3 regions of the Mesorhizobium sp. P2_E9 genome follow, and region 3 is predicted to be linked to each of the others. Evidence: predicted binding sites of a transcription regulator. Region 3 holds the regulator's gene; each other region holds the start of a gene.
The links. The regulator PhoB, encoded in region 3, activates phosphate uptake and scavenging genes when phosphate is short. The targets are predictions, from matches to a motif close to TGTCATNNANCTGTCAT.

Region 1 (6,443 bases), on a different contig from region 3:
ATGTACGGCCTGTGAACGATGTGTCGCCGGATAGGCGGCTTTGGTGAACAGTCGGCATCGTCTATCTCTTGGGTCATTCAACCCATTCGGAGAGTCCCCATGTCCATCAACACTTCCACCGCCGGCGCCGGCACCTCGTCCAACAGCTCTGTCACCATCCTGCTCGGCCGCATCCTGCTCGCGGTCATTTTCCTGCTTTCCGGTTTCGGCAAGCTCAGCGCCATTTCCGGCACCGCTGCCTATTTTGGCGGCCTCGGCCTACCCCTTCCGACCGTAACGGCCGTGGTCGTCGGCCTGATCGAACTGCTCGGCGGCCTCGCCATCCTCGTCGGTTTCCAGACCAGGATCGCAGCCTGGGTGCTCGCGGTCTTCACCATCGCCACCGGGCTTGTCGCCCACACCGGCTGGGCCGACCAGATGCAGATGATCCAGTTTCTCAAGAACCTCGCCATCACCGGCGGCTTCCTGCTGCTGGCTTCCTCCGGCGCCGGCGCCTACTCGATCGACGCCAAGCGCGGCTGAACCTCCCTCCCAAGCTTCCCTCCCGGGCTTTGACATAAGCGGCGCGGAATTTTCCGCGCCGCTTTTTCGTTGTCTGAAGTAGCCGGCTCGCCGGTTTCGGCCGCAGCCGCGCAGGCGTAGACTGCGCGGTGGCCGGCTCGGACCCAATCAGGCGCCGGCAAGGGAGGTGGCCATGGCTCGCAATGCATTGCTTCTGGTTTCGCGGCTGCTGTTTGCCGTGATGTTCGTACCATCCGGCTTCCAGGCGCTCGCCAACATCGCCGGTACATCAGACTATTTCGCCGGCCTCGGCCTGCCGCTGCCGACGCTCGCCGCCTGGGGCACGGGCCTGTTCGAGCTGATCGCCGGCCTGCTGATCCTCATTGGCTTCCAGACCCGGATCGTGGCGCTGCTCTTGGCTGCCTTCTGCGTCGTTGCCGGCTTCATCGGCCATTACGGCCAGGGCGCCGGCGATGCGATGCTCGCCTTCCTGCACCAGCAAATGCTGATGAAGGACATTGCGATATCAGGCGGTTTCCTGGCGCTGGCGATGGCTGGTGCGGGCGCCTGGTCGGCCGATGGACGCGGTTTCGGTATCGGTGCCGACGTGACCTGAGCCTCAGTCCGCCAGAACGCCCTACTTCACCGAAACGCTCGGCCCACCCTCCACAGCCAGCACCAGGCGGCGGTTGGTGATCCGCGCCAGTTGCGCCAGGCGGCCGGCCGGGCGCTCGCCGTAGAGATCGGAGAGCGACGCCGGCAGTACCAGCGCCAGCACGCCATTGGCGCGCTGCTCCCATTTCAGCCTGGGCATGATGCCGGGCATCGAGGCCGTCAGCAGGTAGACGACGCGCATCATCGCCGCCAGCACCCGAGCCCGCTCGAGGTAGCGTGGCGTTGCCAGCGCCTTGATTTCCGGCGCGATGGATTCGTTGAAGATGCCGTCGTGACGATAGGCATTGGCCAACGCCAGGAAGGCGCGGCCGGGATGGTCGACGCCGTAGAAAGAGGCATGGGCAATGATGTTGAGCGACTGCCTGCCGCGGTATTCGGGATGCGCGCGCCAGCCGATATCGGCCAGCAATGCGGCGGCGTGGCGGTAGCGCGCCTCGTCCTCGGTCTCGTCGATGCCGAAGGCGGCGAAGGATTTGGCCGTCCAGTCGACCAGCTCATGCGCATGGGTGACGGAGCGCGAGCGCAACCGGGCGAGCTCCTCGGACGCCGAGATCAACGGATCGGCCTTCTGCTCGGCCTCGTCGAGCAGCGAATAGAGAAAACCTTCGCGCACACCGAGAGCCGAGACGATGACCTTCGACGGCTGCATCGCCGCCATGATCTCCTGCAGCACGATGGCGCCATAGGGCAGCAGCGAGCGGCGGTTCTTCGAAACGCCTTCGATACCCTTGACCTTCTCGATCTCGGCTTTGGCCACCTGCTTGAGAAAGTTTGCCGCGCTGTCGGCCGACATCTCGTAATGGTGCATGACGCCGAGCGGGTAGTTGTTCATCTCCATGTGCAGCCGGGCGAGGTTTCGCCAGGTGCCGCCGACGGCGTAGAAGGGCCGGCCCTGCCCGCCTTTCAACAGCTTGGCCCGCGCCAGCTCGTCGCGGGCGATCTTCTGCGCCTGGGCGAGAGAGTTTTTCGCCATGTCCTGCAGGCGCAGGCCACCCAGCGGCAGAGTTATGCCGTCGCCGATCGCCTCGCCATTGACGTCGACCAGTTCGAGGCTGCCGCCACCCAGGTCGCCGGCAATGCCATTGGCCGGATGGAAGCCGGAAATGACACCAAGAGCCGAATAGTAAGCCTCCTGACGCCCGCTGATGACGCGGATTTCGGTTTTCAGCACCTCTTCGGCGCGGTGGATGAAATCGGGACCGTTGATCGCCTCACGCGCGGCGGCGGTGGCCAAGACATACATATGCTCGGAGCCGGCCTGGTCGGACAGCGCGCGAAAGCGGCGGAACTCTTCCATCGAGCGCGTCACCGCCTCGGGGTCGAGTTTGCCGGTCGAAACGATGCCGCGGCCAAGACCGGCCAGCATCTTTTCGTTGAACAGCATGGTCGGCGAGCGCGCCAGCCCTTCATAGACGACAAGACGGATCGAATTCGACCCAATGTCGATGATGGACAGCGGTCGGCGGTCCTGCAGCCGGCCCTGGGAATCAGACAGCATCAGGTGGACGCTGCGGCGTTCTTCTTGCGGCGCTTGAACTGCGCAATGCGTTTGGGCGCATGCGACTTCAGCGCGTCACCCCGTCCCGACAGGCTCGGATTGGTCATGAAATATTCCTGCGCGTTGAACGGTTCCTCGCCCTCCTCCAGCACCACGCGCCGGGAGGTTCCATCTGCCAATACGTCGAAACTTTGCTGATTGTCCATGATGTTGCCCAGCATGATCTGGCCCAAGATTTGTTCATGCACAGTTGGATTGGTGATCGGCACCATGGTCTCGACGCGGCGGTCAAGATTGCGCGGCATCAGGTCGGCCGAGGAGATGTAGACGATCGCTTCATCCGAGGGCAGGCCGTGGCCGTTGCCGAAGCAATAGATGCGGCTGTGTTCGAGGAACCGGCCGACGATCGACTTGACCCTGATGTTTTCCGACAGGCCCGGCACCTGCGGCCGCAGGCAGCAGATACCGCGCACGACGAGGTCGATTTCCACCCCAACGCGGCTGGCATCGTAAAGCGCGTCGATGATGATCGGGTCGACAAGCGCGTTCATCTTCATCCAGATGCGCGCCGGCTTTCCTTCCAGCGCATGGGCGACTTCGTCGGAAATGTGCTTGAGGATGCGGCTTCTCAGCGTGAACGGCGAGATCGCGATCCGCATTTCATCGGTCGGCTCGGCATAGCCGGTGATGAAGTTGAACAGCTGGGCGACGTCGCGGGCGATCGTCGGATCGGTGGTGAAGAAGGACAGGTCGGTGTAGATGCGCGCGGTGACCGGGTGGTAGTTGCCGGTGCCGAGATGCACGTAGTTGCGCAGCTTGCCGTCCTCGCGTCGCACCACCAGCGACATTTTGGCGTGGGTCTTGAGTTCAAGGAAGCCGAACACGACCTGCACGCCGGCACGTTCCAGATCGCGCGCCCAGCGGATGTTGGCTTCCTCGTCGAACCGCGCCTTGAGCTCGACAAGTGCGGTCACCGACTTGCCTGCCTCGGCCGCGTCGACTAGCGCGCGCACGATCGGGCTGTCGTTGGAGGTGCGGTAAAGCGTCTGCTTGATCGCCACCACTTCGGGATCGGCCATCGCCTGGCGCAGGAACTGCACCACGACGTCGAAGGATTCGTAGGGGTGGTGGACGACGATGTCCTTCTCGCGAATGGCGGCAAAACAGTCGCCGCCATGCTCGCGGATGCGTTCGGGAAAGCGCGGATTGTAAGGCGTGAACTTCAGGTCATCGCGGGGGATGGAGACAATCTCGGAGATCTGGCTGAGCGCCAGCGGTCCGGTGAGCACGCTGATGCGGCTCGACGATACGCCAAGCTCGCCGGCCACGAATTCGCGCAGTTCGCTAGGCATAAGTTTGTCGAATTCGATGCGGATCACCGAACCGCGGCGGCGGCGCTTCAGCGCCGTCTCGAACAGGCGCACGAGATCTTCCGACTCTTCCTCGACCTCGATATCGCTGTCTCGAATGATGCGGAACGTGCCGGAGCCCTTGACCTCGTAGCCCGGAAACAGCTTGCCGATATAGAGACCGACCGCCTCTTCCAGCGGAATGAAGCGGACATGGTGCTTGCGATCGGGCAAACGGATGAAGCGCTTCAGCGCCACCGGCAGGCGCAAGAGCGCACTCATCTCCTCGCCATTCTTCCGGTGGCGCAGCTGCAGCGCCATCGAGAAGCCGAGATTGGGAATGAACGGGAACGGATGCGCCGGGTCGATCGACAGCGGGGTAAGCACCGGAAACACCTGGTCCTGGAAATGGTCCTCCAGCCAGACCTTTTCGTCCTTGGTCAGAGCGTCGCGGGTGATGCTCTCGATGCCTTCCTTGTTGAGCAGCACGGTGAGTGCCGAAAGGCTCTTCTGCTGGTCTTCCTGCAGCCGTTCAACCTCGCGCAGCAATTGTTCGAGCTGCTGCTCGGGCGTACGGCCATCGGGGCTTTTCAGCGTGATTCCTTCGCGCACCTGGCCGGCGAGGCCGGCGACACGCACCATGAAGAACTCGTCGAGATTGGCTGCCGAGATCGACAGGAAGCGGACACGCTCCAGCAGCGGATGATGGGTGTTCAGCGATTCCTCGAGCACGCGGCGATTGAACTGCAGCCAGGAAAACTCGCGGTTGACGAAGCGATCGGGGTTGCCGCCTTCCGAACTGGCCACCTCGACATTGACGAATTCGCTCTGCACCGGCTTCAGTTCGTTCATGGTCCCTGCCCGTAACCGTTCCTTTTGCAGCGCCGCCAGATGGCGATGGACGCTCTAAGATGTTTTTGTGACGCACGATCGGTCGCGGAATCGCTTTGCGTCCGCGCTCACGCGCTTAACCGGCTTAACTTATCCTCTGACAGGCTTTTGCGACAGTTTGATTTCATCGATCTTGCAAAGAGAGCTGTTATGATCCAGATGCATGCGAGACTGCGTTAAGGAGACGACGATGGCAGGCGGTTCCATTCCCCATTTCCAGAACGATGCGGGCCATCCGGCGATCGACATCGGGGTCAAGGAATTCATGTGCACGGGAGCCAACCCGCCTTTCGACCATCCGCATGTGTTTCTCGACATGGGCGACGACAATGAGAAAGTCTGCCCCTATTGCTCGACGCTCTACCGCTATTCGCCGGAGCTGAAGGCGTCGGAAACGCTGCCGGCCGGCTGCCTCTACATCGACCAGGCCGCCTGATTCTTTCGCGACAGAGCTGATGGACGACACGCGCTCCCGGCAAGTCGTCGTCGCCGGAGCGGGCGTCGCCGGGCTGACCGCAGCCATCGCCTTTGCCGAACGCGGCTATTGCGTACAGGTGTTCGAGCAAGCACAGCGCCTGGAAGCCGTGGGGGCCGGCCTCCAGCTCTCCCCCAACGCAACACGCATCCTTCGCCAGCTTGGGGTGCTCGACCGGCTGCTGCCGGCGGCGGTGCGGCCGGAGGCCGTGGTGATAAAAGATGCAAGGACGTTGCGCGAACTGGCGCGGGTGCCGTTGGGACAAGCCGGGGAAATCCGCTGGGGCGCTCCCTATCTCGTCGCGCACCGGGCCGACCTGCAAGAGGCGCTGATTGCGCGTGCTTCTGAGATGCCTGATATCCATCTCAGCCTCGGGGCGCGCGTCGAAAAGATTGCGACTGGCAGCCATGGTGTCACGGCGACTGTCGAGATCGGCGGCAAGACGGCAGAGGAACAAGGCTCGTTGCTGGTCGGTGCCGATGGCGTCTGGTCCTCGGTGCGCGCGCTTGTCGATTCAAACAGGATGGCATCGCCAAGAAGCCGCTTTTCGGGAGAGTTGGCCTGGCGCGCCACCATTGCGGCCGACAGCCCCGCCGGGCACGCCTTTGCCGCGATCGGCGTGGTCGATTGCGTCACGACTTTTCTGCATCCGGGTTTCCACATGGTTGCCTATCCCGTCAGCAAGGGCGACGCCTTCAATCTCGTCGCCTTCACCAAAGGCGAGCGCATTGCCGAGGGCTGGTCCGGCCGTGCCGATCCGAGCATCCTCGCCGCCGCCATGCGCGGCACCGCGTCGGGCCTTACAAAGCTGGTGGCAGAGGCCGGTCCGTGGCTGACGTGGCCGCTCCATACCGTTGAGCAGAAGCAGCCTTGGACAACGCCAGCCGGCATCGCACTGATCGGCGATGCCGCGCATGCGATGACGCCCTTCGCGGCACAGGGGGCAGCGATGGCGATCGAGGATGCAGCGACGCTTGCCAATATCGTAGCCGACTTCCCTGCCGATCCAGTGGAAAGTCTTCGGATCTGGGAGAACCTGCGACGGCCGCGTGTG
Region 2 (6,443 bases), on a different contig from region 3:
CCGGTCTCGGCACGCATGCTGGCCAAGTCGCGCTCGCTGCGGCGCTGGCGCGCTCCAGCCTCGCGGTAGCCGACCTCCTTGCCGTCGATACGGATCGAGCCGCGGTCGTAGCTTTCGAGGAAGTTGACGCAGCGCAGCAGCGTGGTCTTGCCGCTGCCCGAGGGGCCGATGACGGTCACCACCTCGCCGCGGTTCACCTGAAGGCTGACGGAGCGCAGCACCTCGACGGAGCCGAAGGCCTTGGAGACATCGCGCACGTCGAGCAGCGCGGGACTGGCGTTTGAGGCGTCGGACATCGTGCTATTCCCGAATGAAAGAAAAGCGCCGCTCGAGCCGCCGGCTGGCAAGCGAAAGCGCGTAGTTGACCGCGAAATAGATGAGCGCGCCGAGGATATAGAGCGGCATTGCCTCATAGGTGCGGCCGATGACCTGGTTGATGGCCTGCATCAAATCGGTGATGCCGAGCAGCGACACCAGCGCGCTGCCCTTGACCGCATCGGTGACGCCGTTGATCCAGGGCGGCAGGAAGCGCCTGAAGGCCTGCGGAAAGATGACGTAAGTCAACCGCTGGCGGAAGGTCAGCCCGATCGCCATTGCGGCCTCGGACTGGCCTTTCGGGATCGAGCCGACCGCACCCCTGAGATATTCGATGACCTGCGCCGTCTTGAACAGGGTCAGCGCCAGCACGGCGGCCCAGAAGGATGGCAGATGCAGGCCGATGGCTGGCAGGCCGTAATAGACGAAGAACATCAACACCAGGATCGGAATGCCGCGAATGGTGTCGGAGAAGATGCGCACCGCCCAGCGCAGCGGGGCAGGGCCATAGACCAGACCGACCCCCAGCACGACACCGGCGATGAGCGACAGTGTGACGACCAGCAGCGACACCCACAGGGTCAGGGCGAAGCCTTTGGCGAGGAAGGGCAGGGCGTAGAGGATTTGGCTCAGCATGTCAGCGCGCCGCCCTGAACCGGCGCTCGACGAGCCTGAGGCCGAAAAGCAGGATGTAGCCGGTGACCAGATACATCGCCGTCGTTACCAGATAGACCTCGACGATGCGGAAGGTGTTGAAGTTGATCCATTGGGCGCCGAAGGTCAGCTCCGGCACCGAGATGACCGAGGCGATGGAGGTGTCCTTGAACAGTGAGATGAAGGTGTTGGACAGCGCCGGCAGTGTGATGCGAAGCATGGTCGGCAGGCGCACGTGGATGAGCCTTTGCCAGGGCGTCAGGCCGATCGCCTTGCCGGCATCGAGCTGGCCGCGCGGGACGGCCTCGAGGCCCGAGCGAAACACCTCGACCAGATAGGCGCCGCTATAGACCGACAGCGTCAGCACGAACGAAGTCGGTGCGCTGTAGGCTAGGTCGACTACGGTCGGCAGGCCGTAGAAGACAAGATAGACCAGCAGGATCAGCGGCACGTTGCGGATAAATTCGACGTAGGCGGCGATGATCGCCCGCACCGTGCGCCCGGCGGAAACGTACCAGACCGCGAGCACCAGGCCGATGACAACGCCGATGGCGATCGAGATGACGGCAAGCTCGAGGCTGAGCAGCAGGCCGCCCCAAAGCTTGTCGAAATGCCGCCAGATCAGGTTGAAATTGAGGGCATAGCCCATACGTCCGCCTCGGTGTGAAGGGCGTCGAATAGACTACGGAAGGGCGGGAATGCCGCCCCTCCGCAATCCGGGATCAGATGACCGGGAAGCCGGGATGGCGCGCCGGCGGCTCCTGGCCGAAATAGTCCTTGAAGGCAGCGTCGTAGAGCGCCGATTCATGGCCGAACATGGCGATGGTGAAGGTCTGGTTGACGAAGGTTAGCCAGTCGAGATCACCTTGCCGCAAGGCCGCGCCGTAGAGCATCGAATACCAGCTCTTGCCGGCATCGAAATACTTGTCCGGATTGCGCGAGGCGAGCCAGCGCACGGTGGAGAGATCGACCGCGGCAGCGTCGGCCCGTTTGGATTCCAGCGCCTGCAGCACGTTGGCCTGGGTGTCGATCTGTAGAACCTGCGCCTGCGGCAAGGCGTAGTGGACGGAGCTTTCGGCATCGACATTCTGCAGGATGGAGATGCGCGTCGCCGCGCCACCGGCAAGCAGCTTGTCGAAGGTCTTGTTCTCGGCGGTGGGCAGCGTCAGCAGCGCAACGCCTTCGACGTAGTACGGCCGGGTGAAGTTGATCAGCTGCGAGCGCTGCGCCGTCATCGTCATGAACTGGATGGTGATGTCGACCTTGTTGGTGGTGACGTTGGGAATGCGCTGCGCCGGATCCTGCATGACGAACTCGACCTTGGTCGGATCGTCGAACAGGCCCTTGGCCAGGATTCGCCCCATGGTGATGTCCATGCCGACCAACTCGCCGGCATCATTCTCGAAATGCCAGGGCGCGTTGGTGCTGCCGGTGCCGACGATCAGCTTGCCGCGGTCGAGCACGGTGCGCAGCAGGCTGTCGGATGCGGCCTGGGCAGCGGCCTTCTGGGCATCGACGGTTGCCAGCACGCCGGCGGTGGCCAGTCCCGCCATTCCCAATTTCAGAAAATCACGTCTTCCGGATGTGTCGTTCACGGCGACCTCCTTTCGTGTTGTGTTCCCCTATGCACAGGCAATACACGCGACGGTGATCATGAGAAGATTGTCTCTTACAAGAGACGCATGTATCCTGTACAAGACAATACTAGCATCAGGAATCGACAATGCAAGATGGCAATGCCTTGGCAGTTTCAGCCGACGAAAAGACGACGGCTTCCCGCGAGAAGGGGCTCAACCGGGTGCTCGAGATCCTGGACTTCCTGCACACGACGCAGCGGGCGATCGGCATCGGCGACCTTGCCAAGGGTGTGAACGCCCCGCGTTCGACGACCTACACGCTGGTGCGGTCGCTGGTGGACGCCGGCCTGCTGGAGATGGAAGGCGACGGCAACCGCGTCTATTTCGGCAAGAAGCTCTATCTCTACGGAATGGATTATGTGCGCGGCAACGACCTGTTGCGGCGCGGGCGCCAGGAGGTCGACCATCTGTCGCGCGAGACTGGCGAGACGTCGGAATTGTGCATGCTGCAGAACGGCCGCTACACCATCGTCCATGCAAGCCCGGGCACCAGGCCGTTCCGCATCAGCTCCGCCACCGGTCTGCAGATACCGCTGCCCTGGACCGCATCGGGCCGACTGCTGCTGGCGGGACTGGAGCGGGCCGGGATCGAAGCCATGGTGTCGCAAGACGATCTCGTGCTGCCCGATGGCCGCAAGCTGCGGCTCGACGATTTCATCGCTGACATCGCCAAGGCGCGGGTTACCGGCTATTGCGTGACCTCGGGCCTGGTCGATGCCTATACGAAATGCCTTGCCGTGCCGGTCTTCTCAGCGCCGGGCAAGGTCGAGGCGACGATGTGCCTGGTGGTTCCCATCGACACGTCCGACGAGCGGACCAGCAGTCTCATCGGCCTGCTGCGTGATCGCGCCGGCAGGCTGTCGATCGGCGGCTAGGGGAAAGCGTTCAGGCGATGATGTCGGGAATGATCTTGTCTTCCAGGGTCATCAGCCGGTCCTTGAGCGCCAGCTTCTTCTTTTTCATGCGCTGAATCTGCAGCGGGTCGCAGTTCGTGGCGATCATCGCGTTGATCGCGGCGTCGAAATCGGCGTGTTCCTGCTTCAGCCGGGAAAATTCGAGGCGAATATCGGCCTTTTCCTGATCGGACATTCTCTACCGTCTGCACGTCTGCGGCGCCCAAAAACTGGGCCTGATTGGGCGGGGGCGGCAATTTCTGCCACCGGCGCGCAGCCCATATCACATTTCACATTGTCGTGGAATGCTACCACGCAGCATTCGACATCGCAGTCGGAAGGTGGCAAAGTGTCATTGTGCCGTCACAGAAGCGACCTGCGGTGGACGCGCCTTGACGGCTGCAATCGAGGAAACCATGAAAGGGAGAACCAATCATGTCTCTTGCATCCCATCTTGATGAGTTGCAGCGGAAACACGGCGACATCGAACGCGAAATCGATGACGCGATGAACCACCCGTCGGTGGACGACCTCGAAATCGTGAATCTCAAGCGACGCAAGCTGGCACTCAAGGATGCGATTGAGAAATTGAAAGCGCAACCGACCACGCATTGATGACTGACTGACATAGCCGCCACTATAGCGGTCTTCCTTGCCGGCGGCGATCGCCGCCGGTGTGGTTGTTTGATTTCATCACCGAGCCATAAGCCGCAGCTAATATCCTTTCAGATCCTATTTTGTGCCTTGGCCATCGCCGGGCCATCCCCTGTTTAGGTCGCCCGCCGGGATCAATTGCTGCCAGTGGCGACCTGTCGCCATTGACAAGCCATTATTGCTCCTCCACCTCAAGCCCGGACTTTCAGCGCATCGGCCCGGGGCGTCCTTTGTGCGTCCAGGTGGACGTATGGCGCTCCAGAGACAAAAGGCTGCCGGCATGACCGGATATTTTTCCTTTCCCTTCCCCCGCCGCACCTCGGTCGGCGTCGATGTCGGCGGCGTGGTCGTCGGCGGCGGCGCCCCGGTTGTCGTGCAGTCGATGACCAACACCGACACCGCCGATATCGACCAGACCGTTGCGCAGGTCGCGGCGCTTCACCGCGCCGGCTCGGAGATCGTGCGCATCACCGTCGACCGCGATGAGAGTGCCGCCGCAGTGCCGCGTATCCACGAGCGGCTTTTGCGCCTCGGCATCAACGTGCCGCTGGTCGGGGACTTCCACTATATCGGCCACAAGCTTCTTGCCGATCATCCGGCCTGCGCCGAGGCGCTGGCCAAATACCGCATCAATCCGGGCAATGTCGGGTTCAAGGACAAGAAGGACCGGCAGTTCACCGATATCGTCGAGATGGCGATCAAGCATGACAAGCCGGTGCGCATCGGCGTCAACTGGGGCTCGCTCGACCAGGAGCTTTTGACCCGGCTGATGGACGACAACCAGGACAAGGGTTTTCCGCTGACGGCGCAGGAAGTGACGCGCGAGGCGATCGTGCAGTCGGCGATCCTGTCGGCCGAGATGGCCGAAGAGATCGGCCTCGGCCGCGACAAGATCATCCTGTCGGCCAAGGTCAGCGGCGTGCAGGACCTGATCGCCGTCTATACCGAACTCGCGACCCGCTCCAACCATGCCCTGCATCTCGGCCTCACCGAGGCCGGCATGGGCTCGAAAGGCATCGTCGCTTCGTCCGCCGCCATGGGCATCCTGTTGCAGCAAGGCATTGGCGACACCATCCGTATCTCGCTGACGCCGGAGCCGAACGGCGACCGCACGCGCGAGGTGCAGGTGTCGCAGGAATTGCTGCAGACCATGGGTTTCAGGCAGTTCGTGCCGATCGTCGCCGCTTGCCCCGGCTGCGGCCGCACCACCTCGACCGTGTTCCAGGAACTCGCCCAGAACATCCAGGCGGACCTGCGCAAGAACATGCCGGTGTGGCGCGAAAAATATCCAGGCGTCGAGAACCTCAAGGTCGCGGTGATGGGCTGCATCGTCAACGGGCCGGGTGAGTCCAAGCATGCCGATATCGGCATTTCTCTGCCCGGCACCGGCGAGACGCCGACGGCGCCCGTCTTCGTCGACGGCAAGAAGGCGGCGACGCTGCGCGGACCGTCGATCGCTGCTGATTTCGAGAAAATGGTCGCCGACTATATCGATCAAAGGTTCGGTCGCGGCGGCAAGGCCGCGGCAGAGTAGACCAGATGCAGCGTTTCCTCTGGGTGGCGCTGATTGTCCTGTGTGGTATGGCCTGGTCGACTCTTGCCGAGGCCGATCCGCCGCAATCGGCCAAGCAGCGGCTGATCGACAAGGTCTGCAACCTGATTCAGGCCCATGCCGACCAGAATGGCCTGCCCAGGGACTTCTTCGCTCGGCTGATTTGGAAGGAAAGCCGTTTCGACCCCAATGCCGTCAGCCCCGTCGGCGCCGAAGGCATTGCCCAGTTCATGCCGGGCACCGCCAAGATGCGCGGGCTCGAAAATTCCTTCGACATCAACCAGGCGATCCCGGCCTCGGCGAAGTATCTCGCCGAAATGAAAACCAGCTATGGCAATCTTGGCCTGGCGGCGGCCGCCTACAATGCCGGCGAAAGCCGCGTGTCGCGCTGGCTGGGCTCGGGCGGCTTCCTGCCGATGGAGACCGAGAGCTACGTCTTCGACATCATGGGCGAACCAGCGGACAAGTTCGCCGATACCAGCTATGCCGGAACCATCCAGCCGCTCGACAAGAAGGCGAGCTTTGCGGATGCCTGCCGCAAGCTACCGGTGATCATGTCGCAGACCGTGGCGATGGCCTCGATCAACATAAAGCCGTGGGGCGTCCAGGTCGCCGGCAATTTCAGGCGCGGGGCGGCGATCAACCAGTGGCTTCGGGTGAGGAGCCGGTTTCCGGCCCTGCTCGCCGGCCATGATCCGGTGGTGAGCCGGGTGCGCACGCCGATCGGCCGACGCGGCA
Region 3 (6,443 bases):
ATCAGGAGACCAAGCACCACACCGGCCGCCAGCGCGATGATCCAGAGCCAGGGATTTCCAAGCTGGAAACCGATGACGCGAATGAGGAATTCGGCTTGCGCCACACCCATGATCATGCCGATCACGCCTTCGACGGATCCGACCGAGAGGTCGATGTTGCGCATGACGATAACCAGCACCATGCCGGTCGCCATGATCGCGACCGACGAGGTCTGCACCGACAGATTCCATAGATTGCGCGGCGTCAGGAAAAGTCCACCCGACAGGATGTGGATGCCGACCCAGATGACCAGCAGCGCACCGACCATGCCGAGCATGCGCGTATCGAGTTCGGTAGCCTTGAGGAACCGTCCAACGGCGCTGAGTTCGGATGCACGCGCCTTGTCCGCCGCAGTGCTGCCGACCGGTTGATTAGAGGTCGTGTCGGTCATGCTATCCTCCCACCGGTTTACCGTCTGGCGCGGATGCCGGAACATGGATGCTATTTGCTTTCCGCAGTCATTGGGGCGGGAAGCCCCTTGAGAAACGCCGCGGCTTTTGGGCCGCGGCGTCGATATAGAACAGCATTGCGCCGTTTAGTTGCAGGCCGCGACGCTGCCGGCGGCAACGCCTGCGCAGACTTCGTCCTTCTTGATCCAGCCGGCGTCGATGACGACGTTGAGATTGTCCTTGGTGATGGCGACCGGGGTCAGGAACAGCGACTTGACGGTGTTGCCGCCAGGCGTCGTGAAGTCCTTGACGCCGGCGATGTCGGTCATCTTCTTGCCGTCGGCCAGTTGCGAGGCGATCTCGGCGGCGTTCTTGCCGAGTTCGCGCGCGTCCTTCCATACCGACACGGTCTGGGTGCCGAGAGCGATGCGGTTCAGCGCGGCATGGTCGCCGTCCTGGCCCGACACCGGCACTGTGCCGGCGAGACCCTGTGCCGTCAGCGCCGCGACGACGCCACCGGCGGTGCCGTCATTGGCGGCGACGACGGCGTCGACCTTGTTGTCGTTGGCGGTCAGGAACTGTTCCATGTTCTTCTGGGCGTTGGCGGGCAGCCAGCCGTCCGTATAGGCCTCGCCGACATTCTTGATCTTGCCGCTGTCGATGGCCGCCTTGAGCACTTCCATCGAGCCCGAGAACAGGAAGTCGGCATTCGGATCGGCGCCCGAGCCCTTAATGAAGACGTAGTTGCCTTCCGGCTTGGCCTTGAACACCGCAGCCGCCTGCAAGCGGCCAACTTCCTTGTTGTCGAAGGTCAGGTAGAAGACGTCCTTGTTCTCGATCAGGCGGTCATAGCCGACGACCGGAATGCCTTCGTCCAGCGCCTTCTGCACGGCCGGGCCGATGGCCGAGGCATCCTGCGCCAGGATGATCAGCGAATTGGCGCCCTGCGAGATCAGGCTCTCGACATCGGTAAGCTGCTTGCCGGGATTGGACTGCGCATCGGCGGAGATGTACTTGTCGCCGGCGGCCTCGATCGCCTTCTTCATGGCGGCTTCGTCGGTCTTCCAGCGCTCTTCCTGGAAGTTGGACCAAGAAACGCCGATGACCTTGTCCTTCGCCTGCGCGACCGACACAAGCGTCAGCGACATGGCGACACCCGCCAGGATGGCGGCTGTGAATCTCTTCATGATATTCCTCCCTGCGCCGCGTATGGCGCGACCAAACTGGCCCTAAGGCCGGCACAAAGGCTCTATTTTTTCGAGCCTCGAAAAAACACTGATCGAACACCGGAACGCTGTCAACAACGATTCTGATGGATTTTGATGTCCTTGTGAATTTTTTTCGAGCCTCGGAATAAATAAATGACAGGACGGGCCGCTTCTGCCAGTATTTGACCGTGTCGTCGGCAGCGTTCGAGGGGCCGGAGGAACCGCGGCGACCGGGAGGATGTGGGAAAACATGTCGGTCGGAATCCGCCACGACGATCTGCGCCGGCGCAACCGCGCCATGGTGATTGCGGCCGTGCGCCGGGCCGGTCGGCCCTCGCGCACCGAGATTGCCGCGACCACCGGCCTCAGCCACTCGACCATATCGGCGATCTCTTCCGACCTGATCGGCGAAGGCATCCTGGCCGAAGGCAAGCCGAGCGAGGCCGGCGCGCTCAAGCGCGGCCGGCCGCAGGTCGGCCTCGGCCTCAATCCGGAGGCCGCGGCTGTCATGACCGTGGTGCTGTCGCTGAATTTCCTCTCCGTCGCCGTCATCGACTATGCCGGCCAGGTCGTATCGGAGGAACAGCGCCGGCTGGACACGCTGACCATGTCGCGCGAGGCGCTGATCGGCGAATGCGTCGCCATCGTGCGGCGGCGCCTCGATGATCCCGATATCGACGTGCGCAGCGTCGCCCGCATCGCGCTGGCGATCCAGGGCATCACCGACACCGAGGCCCGGGCGATGCTCTGGTCTCCGATCACGCCGCAGACCAACATCGCCTTCGCCGACATACTCGAGGCCGAGTTCGGTATCCCCGCCACCATGGAAAACGACTGCAACATGATGGCGGTGGCGCTGCGCTGGCGCGATCCCGAGCGCTACCGCGACGACTTCATCGCCATCCTTCTGTCGCACGGCATCGGCATGGGCCTGGTGCTGAAGGGCGAGCTGTTCACGGGCACCCATTCCTCGGGCGGCGAGTTCGGTCACATGATCCATCGGCCCGGCGGCGCGCTTTGCCGTTGCGGACGCCGCGGCTGCGTCGAGGCCTATGCCGGCAACTATGCCATCTGGCGCAACGCCAGGCAGCTCAGTGAGGACACCGAGCCAGTGGCCGATGTCAGCGACGCGCAGATGCGGGCGCTGGCCGCGACGGCACGCGAACGCGACGGGCCTGAGCGCGAAGCCTACCGCAAGGCCGGCGAGGCACTGGGTTATGGGCTCGGCAGCCTGTTCGCGCTGATCGATCCCGCGCCCGTCGCCATGGTCGGCGTCAGTGCCGCCGCCTTCGACCTGATCGAGCCGGCACTGCGCGAAGCGATCGCGCAGACCGCCGGCGGTCAGCACTCGAAATCGATTTCCTTCGACACCGAGCCGAACGAACTGCCTCTGATCCGCGAAGGCTGCGCCATGCGCGCGCTGACCTTCGTCGACCAGGAGATTTTCGCACCGGGCGTGCAGGCGAGAGCTGGCACCGGAAAGAACGTTGCCTGAATCAGGTCCCGCTCAATCTTCCCTGATCGCGTAGCCCGCCCCGCGAATGGTGCGGATGACGTCCGGCATACGGCCATTGTTGACCGCCTTCCGCAACCGGCCGACGTGCACGTCCACCGTGCGCTCGTCGATGTAGATCGTCTCGCCCCAGACATTGTCGAGCAACTGGCTGCGCGAGAACACGCGGCCGGGATGACGCATCATGAATTCGAGCAGGCGGAACTCGGTCGGCCCGAGCCGGATCTCGCTCTTCTTGCGATAGACCCGGTGCGATTCACGGTCGAGCACGATGTCGCCGACCTTGAGCACACTGGACAGAACTTCCGGCTTGGCGCGGCGCAGCAGCGCCTTGACGCGAGCCATGAATTCCGGCGTCGAGAACGGCTTGACCAGATAGTCGTCGGCACCGGTCGAGAGCCCACGTACGCGGTCGCTTTCTTCGCCCCGCGCGGTCAGCATGATGATCGGCAGCCGCTCGGTCTCGGGCCGCATCCGCAGGCGGCGACAGAGTTCGATGCCGGACACCGCCGGCACCATCCAGTCGAGCACCAGAAGGTCGGGCACGTTCTCCTGCAGGCGGATCTCAGCCTCGTCGCCGCGCGGCACCACCTCCACCTGGTAGCCTTCGGATTCAAGATTGTAACGGAGCAGCACCCCCAGCGGCTCCTCATCCTCCACCACCATAATGCGTGGCGCGATCATCGATTGGTCACCTCTTGCGTCAGGCCGCTGGCGCCGACATCGCCGTTTCATCCTGCTTGGGACGATTGGCGGGCAACTGCGTGCCGGTCAGGACATAGTAGGCGTTTTCGGCGATGTTGGTCACGTGGTCGCCGATGCGTTCGAGATTCTTGGCGCAGAACAACAGATGCGTGCACGCCGTGATGTTGCGCGGATCCTCCATCATGTAGGTCAGCAGTTCGCGAAAGACGGAGGTGTATTTGACGTCGATGCGTTCGTCGTCGGCGCGCAGCTTCGCCAGGGCAGCGGCATCGCGCGCCGCATACTCCTCGATCACGCCCTGCACCTGGATCAGCACCAGCTGTGCCATGGCGTCGATGGAATGCGACAGGTCGCGCGGCGTGGCGCTGAGACCGACGGTGCCGACACGCTTGGCTATGTTCTTGGCAAGGTCGCCAATGCGCTCGAGGTCGCCGGCCATGCGGATCGAGCCGACGACATGGCGCAGATCGTCGGCCATCGGCTGGCGCTTGGCGATCAGCGTGATGGCGCGGTCGTCGAGTTCGCGCTGGCGCGCATCCATGATGGCATCGTCGGAGACCACACGCTGTGCCAGCGCGTTGTCGGAATTCAGCAGCGCCTTGGTGGCGCCGCCGACCATCGAGCCGGCGAGGTCGCCCATATCGCTGATCAGCCTGCTGATCTGTCCGAGATCCTCGTCGAAGGCTGCGACTGTGTGTTCGGCCATGATCCTGGTCCTCGTATGCGTGCGATCAGCCGAAGCGGCCGGTGATGTAGTCTTGCGTGCGCTTCTCGCGAGGCGACGTAAAGATCTTCTCGGTTTTGTCGAACTCGACCAGTTCGCCCAGATACATGAAGGCGGTCTGCTTCGAGACGCGCGCCGCCTGCTGCATGTTGTGGGTGACGATGACGATCGTGTAGTCGGCCTGCAACTCGTCGATCAGTTCCTCGATCTTGGCGGTCGACAGCGGGTCAAGCGCCGAGGCCGGCTCGTCGAGCAGGATGACTTCCGGCTTCACCGCCACCGTGCGGGCGATGCACAGCCGCTGCTGCTGGCCGCCTGACAGGCTGAGGCCGCTGGCATTGAGCTTGTCCTTGACCTCGTTCCACAGGGCTGCGCGCTTCAGCGCCTGCTCGACGCGGCCGTCCATCTCGGCCCTGCTGATCTTCTCATAGAGCCTGACGCCGAAGGCGATGTTCTCATAGATCGACATCGGGAACGGCGTCGGCTTCTGGAACACCATGCCGATCTTGGTGCGCAGCAGGTTGAGATCCTGCGAACGGTCGAGAACGTTCTGACCGTCGAGCAGCACCTGGCCCTCGGCGGTCTGCTTGGGATAGAGCTCGTAGATGCGGTTGAAGACGCGCAGCAGCGTCGACTTTCCGCAGCCCGACGGCCCGATGAAGGCGGTGACGCTGCGCTCGGGCAGCGACAGCGTGATATCCTTCAGCGCCTTCGACTGGCCGTAGTAGAAGTTGAGGTTCTTGACCTCGATCTTTACCTTGGCGGCCGCCTCGGCGGCGATCGTCATGTCTGGAGACAACATCTGGCTCATTTGTCCTCTCTGCGTCCGGTCAGGCTGCGCGCAACGATGCTTAGAGCGAGAACCGTCAATGTGATGATGAGTGCGCCAGTCCAGGCCAGCTGCTGCCATTCCTCGTAAGGGCTGAGAGCGAACTGGAAGATGGTCACAGGCAGGCTGGCCATCGGCGCGTTGAGATTGCTCGACCAGAACTGGTTGTTCAGCGCCGTGAAAAGAAGCGGTGCCGTCTCGCCGGAGATGCGGGCGATGGCCAGCAATATGCCGGTGACAATGCCGGACATCGCGGCGCGGTAGGCAACCGACTTGATGACCACCCAGCGCGGCGCACCGATCGCGGTGCCGGCTTCGCGCAACGCGTTGGGCACCAGGTTCAGCATGTCTTCGGTGGTGCGCACGACGACCGGGATGACCAGGATGGCAAGCGCGACGGCGCCGGCGATCGCCGAGAAATGCCCCATCGGCCGCACCATCAGCTCATAGACGAACAGGCCGATGATGATCGACGGCGCCGACAGAAGGATGTCGTTGATGAAGCGCACCACGGTGGTGAGCTTCGAGAAGCGGCCGTATTCAGCCATGTAGGTGCCGGCCAGCACACCGATCGGCGTGCCGACGATGATGCCGATGATGGTCATCACGATGCTGCCATAGATGGCGTTGAGCAGACCGCCGGCATCGCCGGGCGGCGGCGTCATTTCCGTGAAGACCGCAAGATTGACACCGGAAAGGCCCTTGTAGAGCAGTGCGCCGAGGATCAGCGCCAGCCAGGCAAGGCCGATGCCGGCGGCGGCGACGCACAGCGTCATCATCACGCCATTCTTGCGCTTGCGGCTCTGGTGAAGCGACGTGGCTGTCGACATCGGTCAGGCTCCCGTGCGGGCGTCGATGCGCATCAGCATGTAGCGTGCGATGGCAAGGATCAGGAAAGTGATGACGAACAGGATCAGGCCGAGCGCCACCAGCGAAGAGGTGTAGAGATCGCCGACCGCTTCGGTGAATTCGTTGGCGATGGTCGCCGAAATCGTCGTTGCCGGCGCGAACAGCGAGGTCGAGATGCGGTGCGCG

Region 1: AC1D05_RS00585 (RNA degradosome polyphosphate kinase) is a predicted target of PhoB. The motif match lies at 5,025-5,041, and genes of this name have one in related genera.
Region 2: AC1D05_RS26745 (YdcH family protein) is a predicted target of PhoB. The motif match lies at 3,850-3,866, and genes of this name have one in related genera.

The regions. Positions count from the first base shown of each region.
Region 1 is NZ_JBFUET010000001.1:103,726-110,168, reverse strand. It holds gene AC1D05_RS00600 (DoxX family protein) at 100-522, shown strand; gene AC1D05_RS00595 (DoxX family protein) at 695-1,117, shown strand; gene ppx (exopolyphosphatase) at 1,139-2,674, opposite strand; gene AC1D05_RS00585 (RNA degradosome polyphosphate kinase) at 2,674-4,875, opposite strand; gene AC1D05_RS00580 (zinc-finger domain-containing protein) at 5,105-5,350, shown strand; gene AC1D05_RS00575 (FAD-dependent monooxygenase) at 5,370-6,443, shown strand, end outside.
Region 2 is NZ_JBFUET010000016.1:165,114-171,556, forward strand. It holds gene AC1D05_RS26715 (amino acid ABC transporter ATP-binding protein) at 1-296, opposite strand, end outside; gene AC1D05_RS26720 (amino acid ABC transporter permease) at 301-951, opposite strand; gene AC1D05_RS26725 (amino acid ABC transporter permease) at 953-1,618, opposite strand; gene AC1D05_RS26730 (transporter substrate-binding domain-containing protein) at 1,692-2,522, opposite strand; gene AC1D05_RS26735 (IclR family transcriptional regulator) at 2,693-3,481, shown strand; gene AC1D05_RS26740 (YdcH family protein) at 3,492-3,695, opposite strand; gene AC1D05_RS26745 (YdcH family protein) at 3,935-4,114, shown strand; gene ispG (flavodoxin-dependent (E)-4-hydroxy-3-methylbut-2-enyl-diphosphate synthase) at 4,434-5,687, shown strand; gene AC1D05_RS26755 (lytic transglycosylase domain-containing protein) at 5,693-6,443, shown strand, end outside.
Region 3 is NZ_JBFUET010000005.1:298,157-304,599, forward strand. It holds gene AC1D05_RS11695 (sugar ABC transporter permease) at 1-431, opposite strand, end outside; gene xylF (D-xylose ABC transporter substrate-binding protein) at 576-1,616, opposite strand; gene AC1D05_RS11705 (ROK family protein) at 1,888-3,132, shown strand; gene phoB (phosphate regulon transcriptional regulator PhoB) at 3,145-3,834, opposite strand; gene phoU (phosphate signaling complex protein PhoU) at 3,854-4,561, opposite strand; gene pstB (phosphate ABC transporter ATP-binding protein PstB) at 4,587-5,390, opposite strand; gene pstA (phosphate ABC transporter permease PstA) at 5,387-6,238, opposite strand; gene pstC (phosphate ABC transporter permease subunit PstC) at 6,242-6,443, opposite strand, start outside.